DNA from 4 places in the Bacillus sp. EB V-12 genome. Region 1 is predicted to be linked to each of the others. Evidence: riboswitches for the same ligand, from Rfam matches in the RefSeq annotation. Region 1 holds a riboswitch; each other region holds the start of a gene.
The links. Region 1 has a riboswitch for thiamine pyrophosphate ahead of tenA (thiaminase II). Riboswitches for the same ligand answer to the same signal wherever they lie in the genome.
Positions count from the first base shown of each region.

Region 2: linked by a shared signal. The riboswitch ahead of thiT (energy-coupled thiamine transporter ThiT) and the one ahead of tenA (thiaminase II) in region 1 are both predicted to bind thiamine pyrophosphate.
Region 3: linked by a shared signal. The riboswitch ahead of thiC (phosphomethylpyrimidine synthase ThiC) and the one ahead of tenA (thiaminase II) in region 1 are both predicted to bind thiamine pyrophosphate.
Region 4: linked by a shared signal. The riboswitch ahead of ACZDYH_RS22335 (MTH1187 family thiamine-binding protein) and the one ahead of tenA (thiaminase II) in region 1 are both predicted to bind thiamine pyrophosphate.

Region 1 covers NZ_JBUXJL010000009.1:104,547-109,761, forward strand. The annotation lists gene ACZDYH_RS23410 (heterocycloanthracin/sonorensin family bacteriocin) at 1-66, opposite strand, end outside; gene ACZDYH_RS23415 (DUF3937 family protein) at 621-884, opposite strand; gene tenA (thiaminase II) at 1,283-1,972, opposite strand; TPP riboswitch at 2,100-2,205, opposite strand; gene ACZDYH_RS23425 (D-alanine--D-alanine ligase) at 2,279-3,193, opposite strand; gene pdxR (MocR-like pyridoxine biosynthesis transcription factor PdxR) at 3,198-4,646, opposite strand; gene ACZDYH_RS23435 (homoserine dehydrogenase) at 4,736-5,215, opposite strand, start outside.
Region 2 covers NZ_JBUXJL010000011.1:61,054-66,268, reverse strand. The annotation lists gene feoB (ferrous iron transport protein B) at 1-925, opposite strand, end outside; gene ACZDYH_RS25155 (FeoA family protein) at 922-1,149, opposite strand; TPP riboswitch at 1,344-1,445, shown strand; gene thiT (energy-coupled thiamine transporter ThiT) at 1,532-2,200, shown strand; gene ACZDYH_RS25145 (sensor histidine kinase) at 2,408-4,261, opposite strand; gene ACZDYH_RS25140 (response regulator transcription factor) at 4,258-4,947, opposite strand; gene ACZDYH_RS25135 (class D sortase) at 4,987-5,215, opposite strand, start outside.
Region 3 covers NZ_JBUXJL010000007.1:13,236-18,450, forward strand. The annotation lists gene ACZDYH_RS20445 (arsenic transporter) at 1-828, shown strand, start outside; gene thiC (phosphomethylpyrimidine synthase ThiC) at 930-2,690, opposite strand; TPP riboswitch at 2,803-2,918, opposite strand; gene lldP (L-lactate permease) at 2,990-4,651, opposite strand; gene ACZDYH_RS20460 (magnetosome magnetite crystal formation protein family) at 4,947-5,215, shown strand, end outside.
Region 4 covers NZ_JBUXJL010000008.1:114,247-119,461, reverse strand. The annotation lists gene ACZDYH_RS22360 (glycosyl hydrolase family 18 protein) at 1-42, shown strand, start outside; partial or broken gene ACZDYH_RS22355 (P-loop NTPase family protein) at 486-680, opposite strand; gene ACZDYH_RS22350 (ABC transporter ATP-binding protein) at 677-1,426, opposite strand; gene ACZDYH_RS22345 (ABC transporter substrate-binding protein) at 1,423-2,421, opposite strand; gene ACZDYH_RS22340 (ABC transporter permease) at 2,418-3,191, opposite strand; gene ACZDYH_RS22335 (MTH1187 family thiamine-binding protein) at 3,163-3,483, opposite strand; TPP riboswitch at 3,585-3,686, opposite strand; gene ACZDYH_RS22330 (non-ribosomal peptide synthetase family protein) at 3,739-5,215, opposite strand, start outside.

The DNA.
Region 1 (5,215 bases):
GACAATATTTCCAGACCGGTAATCATTAAGGCTTAACGCTTGTAGTTCTTGTTGAAACTGATTCATTTTCATAACCTCCGTTTATAAAATACAACCTCATCGATACTTCCCTATATTCCTGTTCGTTACATCTAAGTAGAAATAGCGCTATAAACTAAGTTCAATACGTACACCAACAAAGTATGACTTATCACTAGATGATGCACCTTGTTCATATACCTATTTTTACTATGGGCTCATTTTTATAAAGTGAAACTTTAATCAGTGGGGTTTTGTTCATCCCCTACCTAACTTCTTTGCTTCCGCTGAATTTTGAGGGGGGGGCTTACTGCCCGGCAAATAGCGGGATAAATAAAAATTAAAAAATATGAATTCTAGCGTCATATCTTCATACTTACTAAGTTCAATTAATTTCTCAATAATTATGATGCCATATCCTATATATTTCCGTCTGCTGCTTAGATTTTTCTGTACTGTAAATGGCTTTCGCTATAACACCTCCAAGTGACCGGTTTCTATGACGGATAAGAAATTCCAACAAAAAAAGCCCTAATTAGGGCTTTTCATTCTATTTCTCCAGTAAAACTCTCTATGAAATTCCTAATAGAAAAAAGACACACTTAGATTGATGCGTCTTTTTGTGATGCCTCTTTTGTGAAATCATATAAAGCAATTGCGCCTAAAAGAACAAGTATCCCTTGAGGAACATCTAGCAAAATGGTTTTCCAAATTTCTGGAATTATCCATTTAATATCTGCTGCTGTTTCAAGATATGTTTGGAAATAGCTGATTGTAAAATTAATTATCCCTAAAAATACAAATAACGATAAACCAAATCGAATTAATTTCTTATTTGTAAACATATAACACCTCTCAAAATTCATTGGATATTCCTGCTTTTGCTTCTTTATATTTCCATATCTCTATATCTGATTTTAACACATAAAGAGCTCAAAAAAAATACGATATGCATATTTGCATATCGTATTAACAACACTCCATGATAATTTAGAAATTCCTGCAAAGAAAAAACAACTCCGTTACAGCTAACAGCTCGGGTTTCTTTTCTTATTTAACTTCATACCACCAACATTTACGTTCTTTGATTGTAAAATAAATGTGACAGAAGTTTATCCAGTTAATGCGTAGACAAGTAAATGAGCTAAATTATCGATATTCTATTTCGCCATATCCGTAGCACTAATGACTTTACGCAAATTTGACAAGAAAAAATATATAGATAGGTATGATCCATACCTATCTATAACATTACTTCTATTCTTTATCCAATTACGTCTTTTACGTCTGTATCCACTGGCCACTTTTCTAATGTATAAGCCATTTCCCAAAATGAATATTCATATTGACTGCTAATAATAAAATGCTGTTTCATACGTTTGCGGTCTGCCTCTGTTACTTTTTCAGCGATAGTATCTAAACGTGTAATTTGCTCTTCAACTAGCGTACGGAACCAATCAGATCCATAAGCAAAAATCCATTCGTCATAAATTTGCTCTTCCGGCTGGCACTCTTTTAAGCGTTCGCCAATTTCATAATACAACCAATAGCAAGGTAAAATTGCTGCAATGATATCGCCTAAATGTCCTTCGTACGCAGCACGATACATATGTGAAGTATATGCGTATGCAGTTGGAGCAGGGATAAAATTATCTTTTTCTTCTTTTGTTATCCCTAATTTCTTCGCAAAATTCTCATGTAATGATAATTCCGCCTCATATGTATTTTGGGCATGGTGTGCCATACGAGCTGTCGTTTCTAATTCAAGAGCTTTTGCAGCTCCTAATGTTTGTACTCTAGCAAAATGACTCAAATAATATGAATCTTGAAGCACATAATAGCGAAAACTAGCTAAATCTAACGTTCCTTCACCAAGTTTTTTTACAAAAGGATGGTTAAAACTCGCTTCCCAAATTGAATCTACTTCTTTACGTAATGATTGTGAAAAAGTCATTTAAATCCCTCCAATAATGTATAAAATATAAGTATTTATCCACAATTATTAAAGCTGTAAAATAAAAAAACTTTCTTTACAGGCGTAAAGAAAGTGAAATCGACAGTATTTATTTACTCATTAAATAGCAACGTCTTTCCCACTTCCCTACGCTGGCATTAACCAGATCAGGTACTAAGAGTCTCAAAATCACATTTGATCTCAGCCTATAAGAGGCCCCCCTAGTGGATAAATATTTTGTTTTTATAATGTATTCATCATAGCATACTTCGTGAAACTGTCAAAAAAATTCGTTATATAATTCCCTTAAAACCCTTCTTCTTTTCTAACTTTTAATGATGTTTCAATAATCATATCTAATAGTTTGCTATAACTAATCCCCGCTGCTTCTGCACTTTTTGGCAATAAACTTGATTGTGTCATCCCTGGTAATGTATTAATTTCCATTACATATGGAATTCCGTCCTTCACCATCATATCAACTCTTGCATAAACACTACATTTTAATGCTTTATAACAAGCAAGTGACGCTTTATTTACACGTTCCTTAATTTCTGCTGGAAGTTCGATAACTTCCTCAACTGTACTAGTATCATCATATTTTGCATTGTAGTCAAAGAACTCGGCTGCATGTCGAATTGAAACTATAGGTAACTGTTTTCCATTCAGAATTGAACATGTAATTTCATCACCTTTTATATACTTCTCAATTACTACTTCAGAATCCCATTCGAATACAGTTTCTAGCATTGAGATCAATTCATTTTTATTATAAACGATTTTCACTCCGACACTCGATCCGCCAGAGTTTGGTTTTACTACTAATGGAAATCCTAACTTATCTAACTCATCAAGATTTAGATCCTCCATTTTTGTAAGTTCAATCCAATCTGGTGTTTCTACACCTTCATAACGTAAAATCTTTTTCGAAATATTTTTATCCATACATATACTGCTAGATAACATATTACTTCCGCTATAAGGAATCCCTAAACTCTCCAGTGTTCCTTGAACTGTCCCATCTTCTCCGTATTTTCCGTGTAATGCGAGCAACGCAAAGTCAATGTCTTTCGCTTTTTCAATTAAATCCACTTTTTCATTTAATGTAATTGGAACTATTTCATACTTATTTTTATCTAAATGAGCAATCATTTCATTCCCCGTCATAATTGAAACTTGTTTTTCAGACGATACCCCGCCCATAATAACACCGATTTTCATTTTCTCAACTCCAAATTTCATTTTTTAATGTATCACCAATTATTTTAATTCCCCGAACTATTTCTTCTTCTTTCAAGCGCGAAAACCCTAATCGGAAAGTGTTCGCTCCTTCTCCATCAGAGTAAAAAACATCTCCAGGTGAAAACGTAACGCCTTTCTCATAACACTTTTGTAAAAGTGTGCGGGCATTCATATGCTCTTCTAGCTCTATAAATAAATGCAGTCCACCATCTCCAGTCATTCTTTTAAAAGGAATGTACTGGTTACATGCCCCGACAGCTAACTCATATTTTTTCTTATAAACAGATCTTGCCTTTTTTAAATATTTCTCAAAATATCCCTCATGTAAATATTGAAACAGAACAGCTTGATCTAACGTAGATGTGTGGATCGTTCTTGCTCTTTTTACGCTTTCTAAATAATGAATCAGCTCTTTATCTGCAATAATCCAGCCTACACGTAAACCAGGGAAAAGTACCTTTGAAAAGCTACTAATATAAATCACATTATTGCCAGCTCCAGCAAAAGTTAATAATGGAGCTAAATGTGAACCTGAATAACGTAATTCTTCATTAAATCCGTCCTCTATAATAGGAACCTTGTATTTTGAGAATAACCTCATCAATTCCGTTCTTTTCTCTGAACTCGTAACAATACCGGTTGGATTATGATAAGAAGGAATTAAATAAGCAAAATCAAAATCTTTTTCACGCAAACTTTTTTCAACTTCATTCGTATCAATACCATCCTCATGCATATCAATCCCATGAACTTCAAGTCCATGTAAACGGAAAAGCTTAAGTGCAGCGTGGTGAGTTGGATTCTCACAAATGACACGACCGGATTTTTTTGATAAAGAAGAGAGTACAATATCCAATCCTTCTGTAAATCCATTTGTAATTAGAATATCTTTATTGGAAATGTCTACACCTTTCATTTCCATGTAATGAAGTAAATAATTCATTAACGGTCTATATCCCTTTGCATATCCGTAGTTCAATACGATGTCTCCTTCAATGGACATACGAGTAAGAAAAGCTCTTTTGAAATTTTCAACATCAAATAGCTTCTCATCCGGGGCTATACTATTAAAAACAATCATTCCCTTTTCCCAACGAACACCATGTTTCATTAAATCTAATTCATCCGCTAATGCGGTCACTGTATTAAGTTTCTTTTTCCAATCTATTTCAACAGACGAAGTGTTAGATATATCCACCTTCGCAACAAAGTTCCCTTTTCCTTTAACTGCATAAATGAGTCCTTCTTGCTCTAAATCTGCATAAGCAGCGAGTACAGTGTTTCTACTCACACTTAATAATTCACTTAGTTCCCTTGTTGATGGGATTTTTTGATCCCCGAGCAAATGCCCTTTCATAATCATCTTCTTCAAATAATCTTTCAACTGAATATAAACGGGACGTTCTTTAACAACTTTAAAATCCTTAAACAATTTCTTACCCCCTGCAATCATTTTTGCATATTTATTTCATTCTCAAAAGGTCCACGGCATATGTATTTTTTATAAAGGGCGGTACGGTCTTACAAATCTTTTCGATATAAGTTTATTACATCTTTTAAAGCTGCAGCTGCAGCGCCTCGTGGATTAGAAGCCCCACCAATTGTAGTAACTTGTCCCATCGTATCTGTAAAGAATGTAATTCCTTTTTCGGTCCCATTTACATTTGCTAACGGATGATCTTTTTCTATTTCGCACGGTTCAACACTTAAATTCACATTGCCACCCTCATCCTTATATATTGATGCTATTAATTTAATAATTTTATGTTGTTTCTTAGCATTTTGTATTTGCTGTTTTGTAACGTGCTCGATTCCTTTTATATGTATATCAGTAAGTGTTTTCTCTGTTTCCATTAAGCTGTTAGTCAAAAGTAACAATTTACACGCACTATCTGAACCACTTATATCTAATATAGGGTTTGTCTCAGCAATCCCTTTATTTTGTGCTTCTTTCAGCGCTTCTTCAAATGTCATATCTTCCTCATACATTTTCGTAAGAAT
Region 2 (5,215 bases), on a different contig from region 1:
ACTCATCTAACATATCCGATAAAGGTGTACCAATCCACGTAAACGTAACCTGAAAAATAAAAAACATAACTGCTAAAAAGATTGGAAGTCCTAAAATTTTATGTGTAATTAATCTATCAATTTTTTCTGAAAAAGGAATTTTTCCTTCTTTCTCATGCTTCATAACATTTGTTTTTAACTTTTCAATATACGCTTCACGAGTTTTGTAAATGTGCTCTTCTAACGTACAATCAAGTCTTCCTTCTAAGCGAGATCGAATGGCTATGAGTTCCTTATAAATTGGTAATGCTTTCATTTCTTTTTCTACTACTTCGTTATTGCTTAAAAATTGAAGTCCTAACCATCTCGGATGCTCGTAATTCGCTGTCTCTAAAAGAGCAATTACTTCTCCAATTCCTTCATCCATTTGTACACCATATGAAATAAGGAATGGCTTTTTCTCTTTTTTGTCATTTTCTTTAAGAGTCGTAAGCAGTTCTTCACAGCCTTTTCCACTTCTTGCAACAACAGGAACGACTGTTACACCTAATAGCTCTGATAATCGTTTTACATCAATGACAATTCCTCTTTGCTTCGCCACATCAACCATGTTTAAACCAATTGAGACTGGCTTACCAAATTCAAGTAACTGCAACGTTAAATGCATATTTCTTTCAAACTGCGAGGAATCTACGATATTTAACATATGATTAAATTCTTCTGTTAATAGAAAGTTTGTTACAACACCTTCATCACGTGAAACTGGATTTAAATCATAAACACCTGGTAAATCAATTAATGTTCCTTGTCTATCTTTTAATTTACCAACCTTTTTTTCTACTGTTACACCGCTCCAGTTTCCTACGTATTCATAAGAACCAGTAAGTGCATTAAATAATGATGTCTTCCCTGTATTCGGATTCCCTAGCAAAGCTACCTTATTCACGCTAATTCCACCTTTATCATTTTCGCGTCACAATGACGAATACTAATTAACTGTCCACGACACTCCAATGTACAAGGACCTTTGAACATCGCTTTCTGTTTCAAGCGAAGTTCGCTTCCTTCCGCAAGACCGAAAGCAGCTAGTCTACGCTTTAATAGCTGATCTAAAGACTGAATACTTTTTACTAACACTTTCTCTCCAATTTTAATATCTACTAAGCTCATAACCTTCCCCCTCAGAAGAGAATGATAATTATTTTCAAAAAAATTATACCACACCCAATTTCTCTTGTACTATACCCTTTTGCTTCATATTTATTAACATTTCGCTACAATTCTATTTCAATTATTGTCATACAGCATTTGTTTGCCATTCTCATCCATTTCGCTTACAATAAACAATAGCAAATAAAGAATCTCGTTATCACTGGGGGAGCCATGCCGCTGAGAGGGAACACTTCGTTCCGACCCTTCGAACCTGTTAGTTAATGCTAACGCAGGGATTGTGCAAACGTCCGAAATACATACCTCATTTTTATTTACGTATTTCGTATCCTCCTATGATATCTATTCTTTTTTGTACAACTTGGATTTAGGGGGAGACAACATGCGTAACACCAATTTACAAGCGATGATCGAATCTGCTATTCTTGCAGCCTTCGCCATGATTATCGATATTTTACCATTATCACTTAAACTTCCAACAGGCGGTTCTATCTCATTCGCTATGATTCCTATTTTTATTATTGCTTACCGCTGGGGCTTTAAATCAGCTTTCTTAGGCGGTTTAGTTTGGGGACTATTACAAATTGTCGTGGGAGATGCTTATATTTTAACACCTGTTCAAGCATTCATTGAGTACTTCATTGCCTTTGCTTTTATCGGATTTGCTGGCTTATTCTATCGTCCAATTCAAAAAGCACTTTTAACATCCAATGAAAATAGCTTAGAACAATCAAATTTAGGTAACCGTAAAGACAAACCTTCATCAAAACAAAATCAGGGTAAGAAAGTCCTTGCTTATATTATCCTTGCTACATTTATCGGTAGCTTTGCTCGCTATTTCTGCCACTTTATTGCCGGCATTATTTTCTGGGGACAATATGCGCCGAAAGGTCAATCAGCTGTGTTATATTCATTAATCGTAAATGGAAGTACAATGCTTGGTTCTTTTATTTTATGTACCGTTTTACTTATATTTTTATTTATCACTTCACCACGATTATTCAAAAGCATCAGTGCTTATCAAATGAATACACAAAAAAAGGGCGCTTAATGAGCGCTCTTTTTTCATATCGTAATATCAATTAAAAATACAATAAATGCGCAAAAGAAAATAAATACCATTATACTTAGCCAATTGCTATGCACGGTTCATCGACTCCTTACATAACCTCATATTCTAAACAAATTATACTGATTAAAAATAAAGATTAGGTAAAGATAATATGAAAATAAATTAAAAAAGCATAGATCATATTGTCTACGCTTTTTTCGGTAAATAGAAATAAAATAACACACCATCTTCTGTATTTCCTGCCCCATATTCAGTATCATGTAGTTCTAAAATATTCTTTGAAATGGCAAGCCCAAGTCCCGTCCCACCTTGTGAACGCTGACGAGCTGTATCCACTCGATAAAAACGATCCCAAATTTTATCTAATTGTTCTTCTTCAATGTGAGTACCTTTATTTTCAATGCACACTTTTATACGATCCTTCTCATCTATTGTAGAAATAATAATATCTTCTTTATTTGGTGTATAACGTATGGCATTCGTAATGAAATTCACGATGACTTGTTCAATCCGGCCTTGATTTGCAATCACTTCAAATGAACATATATTTTTATGAACACGAAGCTCTTTTTTCTCTATTTCCACAGATAGATGTTCACATATGTCTTCAATTACTGTATCAATATAAAACGAATCCTTTTTCATTTTATATGTACCAGATTCAAATTTAGCTAACTCAAGCATATCCAAAATTAACGTATCCATTTTGTCTACTTCTCTCTCCATTGCCTGAAAATAATACTCTTTTTTATGTTCAGCTACCCCGTCTTTTAAAATAGAAATACAGCTTTTCATAATACTTAGCGGTGTTTTTAATTCATGTGAAACACCAGAAATGAATTCTTTTCGCGTCTTTTCTAACTTTCTTTCCTTTTCAATATCTTCTTCTAACTGCCCAATATGCGAATGGAGTTTATTTGATAGAACATTAATATTTTTCGATAAATCTCCAATTTCATCTTTTGAAGTAATCGGTATTTTTTCTGTAAAATCTAATTGTGCTATTTTCTTCGTCGTATCATTTATTTTTAGTAATGGTTTTGCAATTTGTTTTGAATAATAAAACGAAGCTAAAAAAATAAGAACGACTACAAATGCAATGATATAGATGTAATAATCTTGCACCATTTGTACAGCTTCATCTACAGGCTGTAAAGAAGCCATCGCATAAATATATGTTACTGATCCATCTTTTTCTTTTATTGGTTTCATTAATAATTTATATTTTATATCATTCTTTTCATAGTCCATTGTCTTTGTTGAATACTCTATTTGATTACTCTCTTTTAGTAATACATCCGTTTGAAATTCTTTTATACTATCCAAAAACAAAGTATTTTTATAAATTGGATTTACGAGGCCTTTTACATCTGGAAACTGTACTTTTGTAACAAACCCACCTATATAAGCATCTGGTTCTTGGGCAGCTTGCTCCTGAACAGCCGGCTTCTTTTCCTTACTTACTTGTTCCTCAGCTGCTTTCTTTTTCTCCTCATCTAATTTACTCATTTTCTCCTTAAATGCTTTTTCTAACGGTTTATTAGATCCACTTAAATTCTGCTTAGATAACGAGAAAGAGAATGGAATAAAACTATCTCCTTTTTTCACTCCAGAAAAATAAATTCCTTGGCCTAGAAACTGATCTGATGATTTATTCTCAATCTCTTCTATATTGACGAGATTGCCTAAAGGAATTTTGAATATTTGTTGTCCAAAGCTCTTTTGTTGCCTACGATCTATCGTTACTTCAAAATAAAAATCATCTGCATGTTTTAAATTCCCGTTCTTATCTAATGTCGTAATCCACGTATTATTTTCTCTTAAAAAGTCTTGCTCTAGTTTTTGAATTTCTTCTGCATTTCCTGCATAATTTAAATAATTCTTCTCAAAGGAATTTAAATTTACTTTAATATCTTCCACTTTTCGATTCGCATAATATTGTTTAAAAAATATCGTTTGTCCAATAAATATCGTCGCTAAAATCAACATACATAATGCTGTTGTAAGAGTAAATAATTTTAGTACAATTCCTTTTCTCATATATTCCCCTCAAATTTATAACCAGTTCGTACTACAGTTGTAATGTACTTTGCTTTCTCTCCTAATTTATTTCTTAAATTACGAATATGACTATTCACCGTTCGATCATCACCAGCAAATTCATATCCCCAAATTCTTGAAATGAGTTGCTCTCGCGTTAAAACGATTCCTTGATTTTTCATGAAATACGCTAATATTTCAAATTCTGTATGCGTTAAATTAATATCGGTTCTATCTACCGTAACAGTGCGAGACGGAAAATGAACGTGAATGCCGTGGATTGATAATGTATCATCTTCATTCTCTAAAAGTTGCTTTGTCACTTTTCTGCTTTCTAACAACCTTTTCGCTCTTGCTAATAAAATTGGCGGACTATACGGCTTCGTCACATAATCATCTGCCCCAAGTTCAAAACCAAGTAACGTATCGTCTTCATCTACACGCGCCGTCAGCATAATAATAGGCACCTCGGACGTCTTTCGAATCCTTCGGCAAACAGACCATCCATCGAGTTCTGGCAACATAATATCTAAAATAACTAAATCAACCTCTTCTTCTTCAAATACAACTAAAGCCTCTTTCCCGTCCCTCGCTTCAAACACTACATATTGCTCACTTAAAAAATAATCTTTTAATATTTCACGTAATATGTCTTCATCTTCAACAATTAAAATGTTTTTTGACATAACTTATTTATCCCCCTCTCGCTTTCAGAAACTATAATTTCACTTTGAATAACTAGCAGTTAACTTCGCCTCGATAATATATCTATCTGGTGCATCCCCTATATAATTAAATGGGTAACAAGTTGTCAGTGTTAATATCGGTTCTTCTTTTTTTATAATAACAGTGCGATCATCCGCATGGGTAATCCACGTCTTTTGAATTTCGTATGTGTACGTTTTATTATCATACTCTAAAATAAGAGTATCCTTTTCTTTCAACTCTCCTAAA
Region 3 (5,215 bases), on a different contig from region 1:
ATGCATACTGCTATGATGTTTGTACCTGCAACATTAGGCTTATTATTTATGTCATGGCTCATGTATACAGTTTTGAAGAAAAAACTTCCGAAAAAATTACCTGTTTCTTCATATGATATTGAAGAAATTTTCTTCACGAAAAACTTCCATCCACTAAAAGGAAATAATTCTGTTGATACGAAACAAAAACGGACAAGATTCATGTTAAAAGTATTAGGTTTCGTCTTCCTGATGCGCTGTCTTCTATTCGTTGCATCCTTCTTATCCATCCCAATTGAAATCGTTGCAGTACTTGGTTCACTCGTTCTTCTCATTTGGAGATGGTACTACTTACGAACAAATCCTGTCGACATTTTGAAAAAGACACCGTGGCACATTTTAATTTTCGCCTTCTCTATGTACGTCATTATTTACGGACTCCACAACGCAGGATTAACAGCTGCACTTGTACAATGGCTCGAGCCAATTGTGAATCAGCATCTACTCTATGCTAGCTTTGCAATGGGCGGACTTGTATCCATCCTCTCTAACGTCTTCAATAACCATCCTGCCCTTATGATTGGTACAATCACATTAACAGAAATGGGACTAGATCCAGTCACATTAAAAACAATCTATCTTGCAAACATCATTGGTAGTGACATCGGTTCACTATTACTACCAATTGGTACACTAGCTTCACTCATTTGGATGTATATTCTGAAACAAAACAAAATTAAAGTAAAATGGAAAGACTATTTAAGTGTATCCCTTATCGTTATCCCGCTCACAACAGTCGTCACACTATTCCTCTTATTCTACTGGGTACATCTCTTCTTTGCCTTATAAACAACAGAAGCCCCATTTGCTACCGTCTTAGCAAATGGGGCTTCTTCTATAATAAAGTTAGGTACTACAGTGTGATCAATCAAGTAAAGAGGTGTAACATATTATTGATATAAATGACTACCAGCTTCTTTAAATTCTTCTGCTTTCTCTTTCATTCCTTTTTCAATTGCTTCTGTCGTTTCTAAATCATTTTCTTTTGCATACTCACGAATATCATGCGAAATTCTCATACTACAAAACTTCGGTCCACACATTGAACAGAAGTGAGCTGTCTTTGCCCCTTCTGCAGGCAACGTTTCATCATGATATTCCATCGCACGTTCAGGATCTAAAGATAAATTAAATTGATCGCGCCAACGGAATTCGAAGCGTGCTTTTGAAAGTGCATCATCACGCTGATGAGCCGTTTTATGTCCTTTCGCAAGATCAGCCGCATGCGCTGCAATTTTATACGTAATAACACCCGTGCGTACATCATCTTTGTTTGGCAAACCTAAATGTTCTTTCGGCGTTACATAACAAAGCATCGCTGTTCCAAACCAGCCAATCATAGCAGCTCCAATTGCAGATGTAATATGGTCATAACCTGGTGCAATATCTGTCGTTAGCGGCCCAAGTGTGTAAAACGGCGCGCCCTGACAAATATCAAGCTCTTTCTCCATATTCTCTTTAATTAAGTGCATCGGTACGTGTCCAGGTCCTTCAATCATAACTTGCACATCATGTTTCCAAGCAATTTTGGTTAATTCGCCAAGTGTTTCAAGCTCAGAAAACTGTGCTTCGTCATTTGCATCTGCAATAGACCCTGGACGTAATCCATCTCCAAGAGAGAACGAAACATCGTACTGCTTCATAATTTCACAAATCTCTTCAAAGTGAGTATATAGGAAGTTTTCTTTATGATGGAATAGACACCACTGCGCCATAATCGAACCACCGCGCGAAACGATACCTGTCGTACGCTTTGCCGTGATTGGAATGTAACGAAGCAATACACCAGCGTGAATTGTAAAGTAATCAACGCCTTGCTCCGCCTGCTCAATTAACGTATCACGATATACTTCCCACGTTAAATCTTCTGCAATTCCGTTTACTTTTTCCAGCGCTTGATAAATCGGTACAGTTCCAACTGGTACAGGCGCGTTACGAATAATCCACTCACGCGTCGTATGAATATTTTTACCTGTAGATAAATCCATAATCGTATCTGCACCCCAGCGAGTAGCCCACGTCATCTTCTCTACTTCTTCTGCAATCGAAGAAGATACAGCTGAGTTTCCGATATTCGCGTTTACCTTCACATGGAAGTTACGCCCGATGATCATCGGTTCAGCTTCTGGATGATTAATATTCGCTGGTAAAATAGCGCGGCCTTCTGCGATTTCCTTACGAACAAACTCCGGCTCTACCCCTTCACGAATCGCAACATATTCCATCTCAGAAGTAATAATGCCATTACGTGCATAGTGCATTTGCGTAACGTTTGCACCTTGCTTTGCTCTAAGTGGCTGGCGATCCATTTGCGGGAAAACAGGTGTATGTTTCGAAGCCACTTTCACACCGTCATCCTCTGGTTTCACTTCACGCCCTTCGTATGCTTCTACATCACCACGCCCCATAATCCAAGAATGGCGCGGCGTTGGAATCCCCTTTTCTAACTCCACTTTATACTCAGGATCCGTATAAGGGCCGCTCGTATCATACACACGAATTGGCGGATTTGGAACGCCATTTGTTTCGCTTTGTTCAATCTCACGCATCGGTACTTTCATGCCTTCTCGTGGTCCATCCACATATACTTTCTTACTCCCTGGTAAACTCGATTTCAATTCAATTTGCTCAGCTGAAACAGATTGTTTCATAAATTTTATTGCCCCCCTGTTCGTGACAAGGACGAGATATGGCCAGCGCATGCCAAAATAAAAAGAGCCAGGTCCATAAAAAAATAAGGACCTGGCTCATAAAGACATCATTATGTAAAGCCGTTAACTTCCCTACGCTGGTACGAGCCAGATCAGGTCCAAAGGGTTAAGAAGATCACGCGCTTCTCTCTCAGCCTACGCATACGTTAGGCACCCCTAGTTTATCACTGATTTAATTTTCAATACTTTCCCATCATACACCATAATCTGAAAAATTCAAAGTTTATTTCTTTTTCTCTTTATGGAATCATCCACGTTAAATAATACGCCTGCACATACGTCATAATACCAACAATAATTACGAAGAATAAGCTATGCTTCACTGTAAAACGGAACAAATCCGATTCTTTTCCAGCAAGACCAACCGCTGCACAAGCGATCGCAATCGACTGCGGGGAAATCATTTTACCTGTTACACCGCCTGTTGTATTTGCTGCAACGAGAAGCACTTCAGATACGCCGACTTGCTGCGCTGTAATGGCTTGTAAATTTGAGAACAGTGCATTCGCAGACGTATCAGACCCTGTTAGGAATACGCCAATCCAGCCTAAGAATGGTGAGAAGAACGGGAATAGGCCGCCAGTTCCGGCTAATGCTAACGCTAACGTGGAAGATAGACCAGAATAGTTTGCGATAAATGCAAACCCTAGTACGAATCCGATAGATAGAATTGGCATTTTTAATTCGCTTAACGTTTCTTTAAATGTCACTACTGCATCTTTTACATTCATTTTCAAAATAAACATGGAAATGATACACGCAATTAAAATCGCTGTTCCGGTTGCCGATAATACATCAAACTTCAAAATTGCCTCGTAAGGCGTTGGTTTATTTACAATTGGCTCTGCTTTCATTACTAGATTATGCAGACCTGGAATTTCAAACTTAAATACAAGACTTTCTAAAGCCCCTCCTGGAGTGAATAATGCCTTAAAGAAACTTTGGCTCCAAATGACTACCATAACCGTTAATACGATAAATGGGGACCATGCCTTCACTACTTTTCCAAACGTTAATTTCGGCATCGATGCCGCTGTCGTTGTTGCTGCTACTTCACTATTTGCTTGCCCAGATTGATATATTTCTTTCGGCTGCCAAACTTTTAAGAACAGCGCTAAACTAATTAAACTTACAAGTGCCGATGTAATATCCGGAAGTTCTGGTCCTAAAAATGTCGCTGTAATGAACTGCGTAATCGCAAATGAACTACCCGCTACAAATAACGCAGGCCACGTTTGTCGTATCCCCTTAAATCCATCCATTAAAAATACGATAAAGAATGGCACAAATAATGATAGGAACGGTAATTGATGCCCAGCCATTTGTCCAATTTTATGTGGATCAATACCTGTTACTTGTCCAGCAACTGTAATCGGAATTCCCATCGCTCCGAACGCCACTGGTGCAGTATTTGCAATCAAACAAAGACCTGCTGCGTATAAAGGATTTAACCCAAGCCCCGCAAGAAGTGCTGCTGTAATCGCTACTGGTGCCCCAAATCCTGCCGCTCCTTCTAAAAATGCTCCAAATGAAAATCCAATTAAAATAACGAGTAGACGATGATCGTTCGTAATCGATAATACCGATGCACGAATCACATCGAATTGACCTGTTTTCACAGAAATTTTATATAAAAATACCGACATAATGATAATCCAAGCAATTGGCCATAATCCGTATAAGAAACCATATCCGGTCGCTGCCATTGCCATCGTGAACGGCATTTTATAAGCGAATAACGCTACTAAAACTGTAAGTACAACTGTAATAAATCCTGCCACATACCCTTTCATGCGGAAAACTGCTAAAGCTAAGAAAAAAAAGATAATCGGAATAAGTGCGACCGCTGCCGAAATCCAAATGTTTCCGAATGGATCATAAACTTGTGTCCATGTGTTCATTGTTCTCTCCCCCTAAAGAATCCCCTTTTGAATAGAATAACCCCATCAATAGACTATCAGGTCATCATACCTTTAAGTCTAAAATAAAAAAACGTTTAAGAAAACGTTTTCAACAACTTTCATTTATACTGTACCATAACAATTTCTATTAAAAAAGATTTTTTTGAAAATTTTATTATTTAACAGAAAATCTTACAAAATCGTCACGTTCTTGTAATGTTCATCGATAGGAAGTTTGCCAAAATTATTGCATAATAATAGTATAACAACAGAAATTATTTATGAGGTGATATATATGAACGGAAATAAAATATTAGCTGCGTTATCATACTTTAGTGTACTATTTGCCCCTATCTTATTCCCTATTATCGTTTGGATTGTAGGAGACGCTGAAACAAAACCACATGCAAAACGTGCTCTATGGACACACATCATTCCAAGTATCGCTACATTCATTGGCGTAACTATTTTAGGAATTATGGGTCTTGGATCTGATCAACCAGATGTAACACTTGGAATTGGATCAATGATTGTCTTAGCTATTTGCGGAATCATCAGCTTATA
Region 4 (5,215 bases), on a different contig from region 1:
AATCCTGCCGAACTTTTAAATACCGTCATTAGCGAAAACTAGACGTAATATCCATTAATTAATTCACTAAAGTTTGAATTTAGGTTTGAGCAATACCTCCTAAATTCAAACTTTTAATTTTACGAAAAATCAAAAATATCATAATAACCTATTATAATTATATTTAATTTCTAATATGAAGTTTATATGAAGTTCATTTGAATTTTACATGAATTTCCTTTAATTTCTATTGTCTTCCTATAATATCCATATTATCCTTTACATAAAGGAATTATTTTCATTCCATTTTGAACTATCTATATATATAAAGAAAGATAGTCACCTGTTAGGGAAAGGCTTTCGTATTATAAATATAACAAAAGAAAAAGCACGCTTATAAGCGCACCATAAGAGTGCTTCTTCATACAATTCTCATGTAAGAGTTCTCGAAAATCATGTTAATCACAAAGAAAAGGCATTAGCTCCTAAAAGCTAATGCCTTTTCTTTATTCATATTGTTCAGTATTCCAATCTTCTATATTCCATACTTTTGTTATCCACGATTCATAGAAAGAAGGTCCATGTGAGACAATTAAAACCGTTCCTTTGTATTGTTGTAACGCTTCCTGTAAAGCCATCTTAGTTTCTACATCCAAATGATTAGTCGGTTCGTCTAAAATTAAAACATCAGCTTTTTCTATTTTTTCATATAAGGAGCTAACACACTTAAAATCTCTTCTTTATCCTTTTTTAATTCGAGTGATGTTAACATATCCATCGTTCTCGGCCTAGGTAATTTCACTTGTACCTCGCCAACTATTGACGCTGGTCTTTGAGATAAAATAAATACGCGATCTGAAAGCAAGATTGCCTCATCTAAGTCATGTGTCACCATAACGATTGTTTGCTTTTCTTGATGCCAAGAGTTTAAAAGCCAGCTATGTACTTCCATTTTTGTAAATGCATCTAATTTACCAAAAGGCTCATCAAGCAGCATAATTGGCTTTTCACATAAATATGTGCGCAGAAAACTAATTCTTTGACGCATACCACCAGATAATTCATCTGGATAATGGTCTGCATATTCATCTAGTTCGAACTGCTTTAATGCTTCCATTCCTTCTGTCAGCCTTTGTTTTTTCGGCTTTCCTTCAATTTCTAACGGAAGAACGATATTTTGCAAAGCTGATCGCCACGGTAGTAATAAATCTTGTTGTGGCATATAACTAACAACATCTTGCTCTTGTACTTGCTTATCGTTATACGTTACGTTCCCGCTTGTTGGTTTTTCAACATTTGCAATCATGTTTAATAATGTGCTTTTCCCGCAACCACTCGGTCCTACAAAGGAAACAAACTCTCCCTCTTGTATAGAGGCACTAATATTCTCTAATACATTCTTTCCGTCGAAAGATTTCACTATATTTTTTATTTGTAATCCGCTCATTTTTCACTTGGAAGGAATTCATTTGTAAAAGCATCTTTTACATCGATTTTCTTTTTAATAACTTTGTTGTCATATAAGAAATTCATGTAATTCGTCCAAATTTCTTCCTTCTGTACTCCCCATGCTTTAGCATCATCTTGATACTTCGTACTTAACCATTTTTGGCTTTCTTGAACTAAATCTTTATTTACATCTGGAACAGCTTTAATTAAAATATCAGCAGCCTCTTTCGGTTCCTTAATTGCAAAATTATAACCTTCTGTCGTTGCACTCATAAACTTTTTCACAAAGTCTTTATCTTGCTTCGTATGTTTTTCACTCGTAATAATAACAGGACTATAGAAATCAAGCGCTGGATCTAAGTCCTTCACCATAATCGTATTTAACTCTTTTCCTTGGCGCTTCGCTTCAATACCATCCCAACCGTAATAAATCCATTCGAAATCTGCATCACGACCGATTGATTTAAAGAAATCTGTTTGTCCTAAGATGATTTTTTCAACTTTATTAAAATCAGCTTGATGTTTATCCATAATCGTCTTTAATGTCGCTTCTTCCGCTGGTCCTCCCCAGCCGCCGTAACGTTTACCTTCAAAATCTTTCGGTGACGTCATATTATCTTTCTTAAGCGATGCAAACGCTGAAGTGTTATGCTGAATAATCGCTCCTACAGATACAACAGGAATTCCTTCCACACGAGCTAACGTTACATTTTCTTGTGCGCTTATTGCGAAGTCTGCTTTTCCTGATGCTATCATTTGCTCTGCTGTTACATTGTCACCTGGTTGAATAATTTCTACATCTAATCCTTGCTTTTTGTAATAATCTTTCGTTTGCGCTACATACAAGCCAGTATGATTCGTATTTGGAAACCAATCTAATACTACTTTTACTTTTTGATCTTTACTTGCACTTTCTTCTTTCTTCGCCGGATTACATCCAGCCACACCTACCGCTACTAAGGCAGCTAACATAACTTTCAAACCTTTTTTCATTTTCTGCCGTCCTTTCTATATATCCATGGTGCTGTTATTCTTGCCATAAACTCTACGATAAAATACAGGCATAATGTCACCATAACGATGATTGCTGCAACACCAAATACTCGGGCAGTCAAAAAGGATTTTGTAGCCCTCGTAAGCATAACGCCTAATCCTTCACTTGCACCGAGCCATTCTCCGATAATTGCCCCCATTACGCTATATGTAACTGCAATTTTTAAACCTGAGAAAAAGTATGGAAGCACTGCTGGAAATTTTACTTTCTGGTAAACTTGCCATTTTGTCGCCTTCATTGTTTGTAACAGTTTCAACATGTTTTTATCTACTGTTTGAAAACCTTCTAAAATACTAAGCGCAATTGGGAAGAAACAAACGAGTATTACGACCATTACTTTCGGCAACATCCCATATCCAAACCAAATAATAAATAGCGGTGCAAGTACAACAATTGGAATTGTTTGCGAAATAACGAGCAATGGATTTATTAAAATACGAAATAACGGTATAACGTCCATAATAATTGCGATGCTCGTCCCCAATAAAATTGCAAAGAATAGTCCAATTATAACTTCCTGCAGTGTTTGCATCGTATTTGGTAATAGTAAATCTTTCATCCCAATTAATTCTTGAACAATGGCAGAAGGCTTTGGTAAAATCCACGGTTCGATTTTAAATAATGAAACAGATCCTTCCCATATCGCAATGAGAAGGATAAGCCAAATAGTTGTAATAAGTTTAGATTGCTTCTGGTTTTGCATATTCATCACGGTACTTCCAAACCTTTTCATCTATCGTTACACCAGTGCTTGGACGATAATGGATTTTAATAGAAGTAATCACTTCTTCTGCTCCAGCATCGACGCAAGCTTGTTGCGCACGTTTAACGACATCAAGAAGTACATCTAATTCTCCTTCCAAAGTTGTTTCCATTGCTCCTACTTCATAACGAACTCCCGATTGTTGCACAACTTCAATTGCTTTATCGACAACAGAATATACATCTTTCGTTTTTGCTTGTGGTACTACTGAAAATGACATTGTAACTTGTTGTGACATAATAAAATCCCCCTTATAAAAATAAATTTCAAAAATAAGAAAAGGCTTTCCTACTGCGTAGGAAAGCCTTGTATGCAAGTTATTACAGAATAACATATGCTACATCACTTTAAGTAACTCCCTACGCTGGCATTATCCAGATCAGGTTGAGGGTCGATGTTTACTTACATCCTCTCAGCCAATTGGCTCCCCGGTCCTTAATTCGTTTTCATTGTAGCATGATTTATTTTATTGAACAAACAAAAGCATGCATAATCATTTCATTATTTTTGGAAAATAACCAACTTTTTCACCATGAGCTAATAACTGCTGAATAAATTCTTTATTAATTGCTGGTACTATCAATTCTTTTTTCTTAATCCATTTATTCGTTCTACGCGTACCCATTACAATTTCAGATTGCTGCGCTCCATCTCCTGCAACTTGAGAAGCAATTAACTCTGCTATTACTTCATTTCCCTTCGCTAATGCAAGTCCGGTATTTACATATTCTGAAAGTGGAACCATTTCAAGATTGTATCCACACTCTCCAATTAGCTGTATAAATTGTTCAAACTCAATTTGATGTGGATGACAAATATGTAACGTCTCTCCTATAATTTGCGCATCTTGCAAATACGATACAATTGATTTACTAGCAAAATCAATTGGTGTGAAATCAACTTTCCACTTCACATTTGGTGCTTTCCCAATTAATAGCATTGTTTTAATAAGACGATAAAATGCGTTTCCTTCAATATTTTGTTGGAACGAACCTGTTTCTGAATGACATGCTAAATTACCTGCACGATAAATATTTCCGCGCAAACCATTTTTCATTGCTTCACGAACAATGTTTTCCGCTTGTAGTTTACTATTTGAATATACATTCTCTAAGTCTACACTGTAATTAAAATCACCAGTTTTCATGTATGTATCCCATTGATCTACCGCTAATTCTAACGGGATACCAATTGTAGAAATAAAATGGAATGTAGCACCTTTCTCCGCTAATGCTAGCATACGGCTAGTTCCTTGGACATTTATATTTTCAAATTGTTTTACATCCCCAAAATGTCTTACATCTGCACCGCAATGAATTATCGTATCCATCTTAGAACTGATGAACATAAATTCTTCTTCGCTCATCCCAAGATACTCTTCTCCCAGATCACCAGCTACGGCCTGTATACGCTGTAACCATTCTTCACATACATCATTAAAGTAGCCTGTTAATGTATCTATAATTCTTTGCTGCACATCTTTAGTTGGTCTTACTAAACAATAAATAGTAGCAGCTGTATCTCTCAACAATTCATATAATATGTGTGATCCTAAATAACCAGTAGCTCCTGTTAAAAAGACATTTGAAATCTGGTTTTCTTCCAAAACGTTTGCATACGTGATAGTATCTGGTTCGTGAATCACTTTATATTCACGAAATACTTCTTCTTTCTCTACTTTTACTTCTCGCTCAATTCGAGCTAATCCATATATCGTTCTTTCTTTAAAGAAATCTTGAATTGTTAAATGTGAGAAATCTTCTTTTAACAATGTTAAGACTCGTAATACTTTTAATGAATGTCCACCAATTGTAAAGAAATCATCATGCACTCCAACTTTTGAAATTCCTAATACTTCCGCCCAGGCGTTCGCTATTTGTTTTTCTGCTTTATTAGAAGGTGCAACATATTCTTGTAGACGAACCGGTTCATACTTTTCTTCTAACTGAGCTAACTTCTTAACATCAATC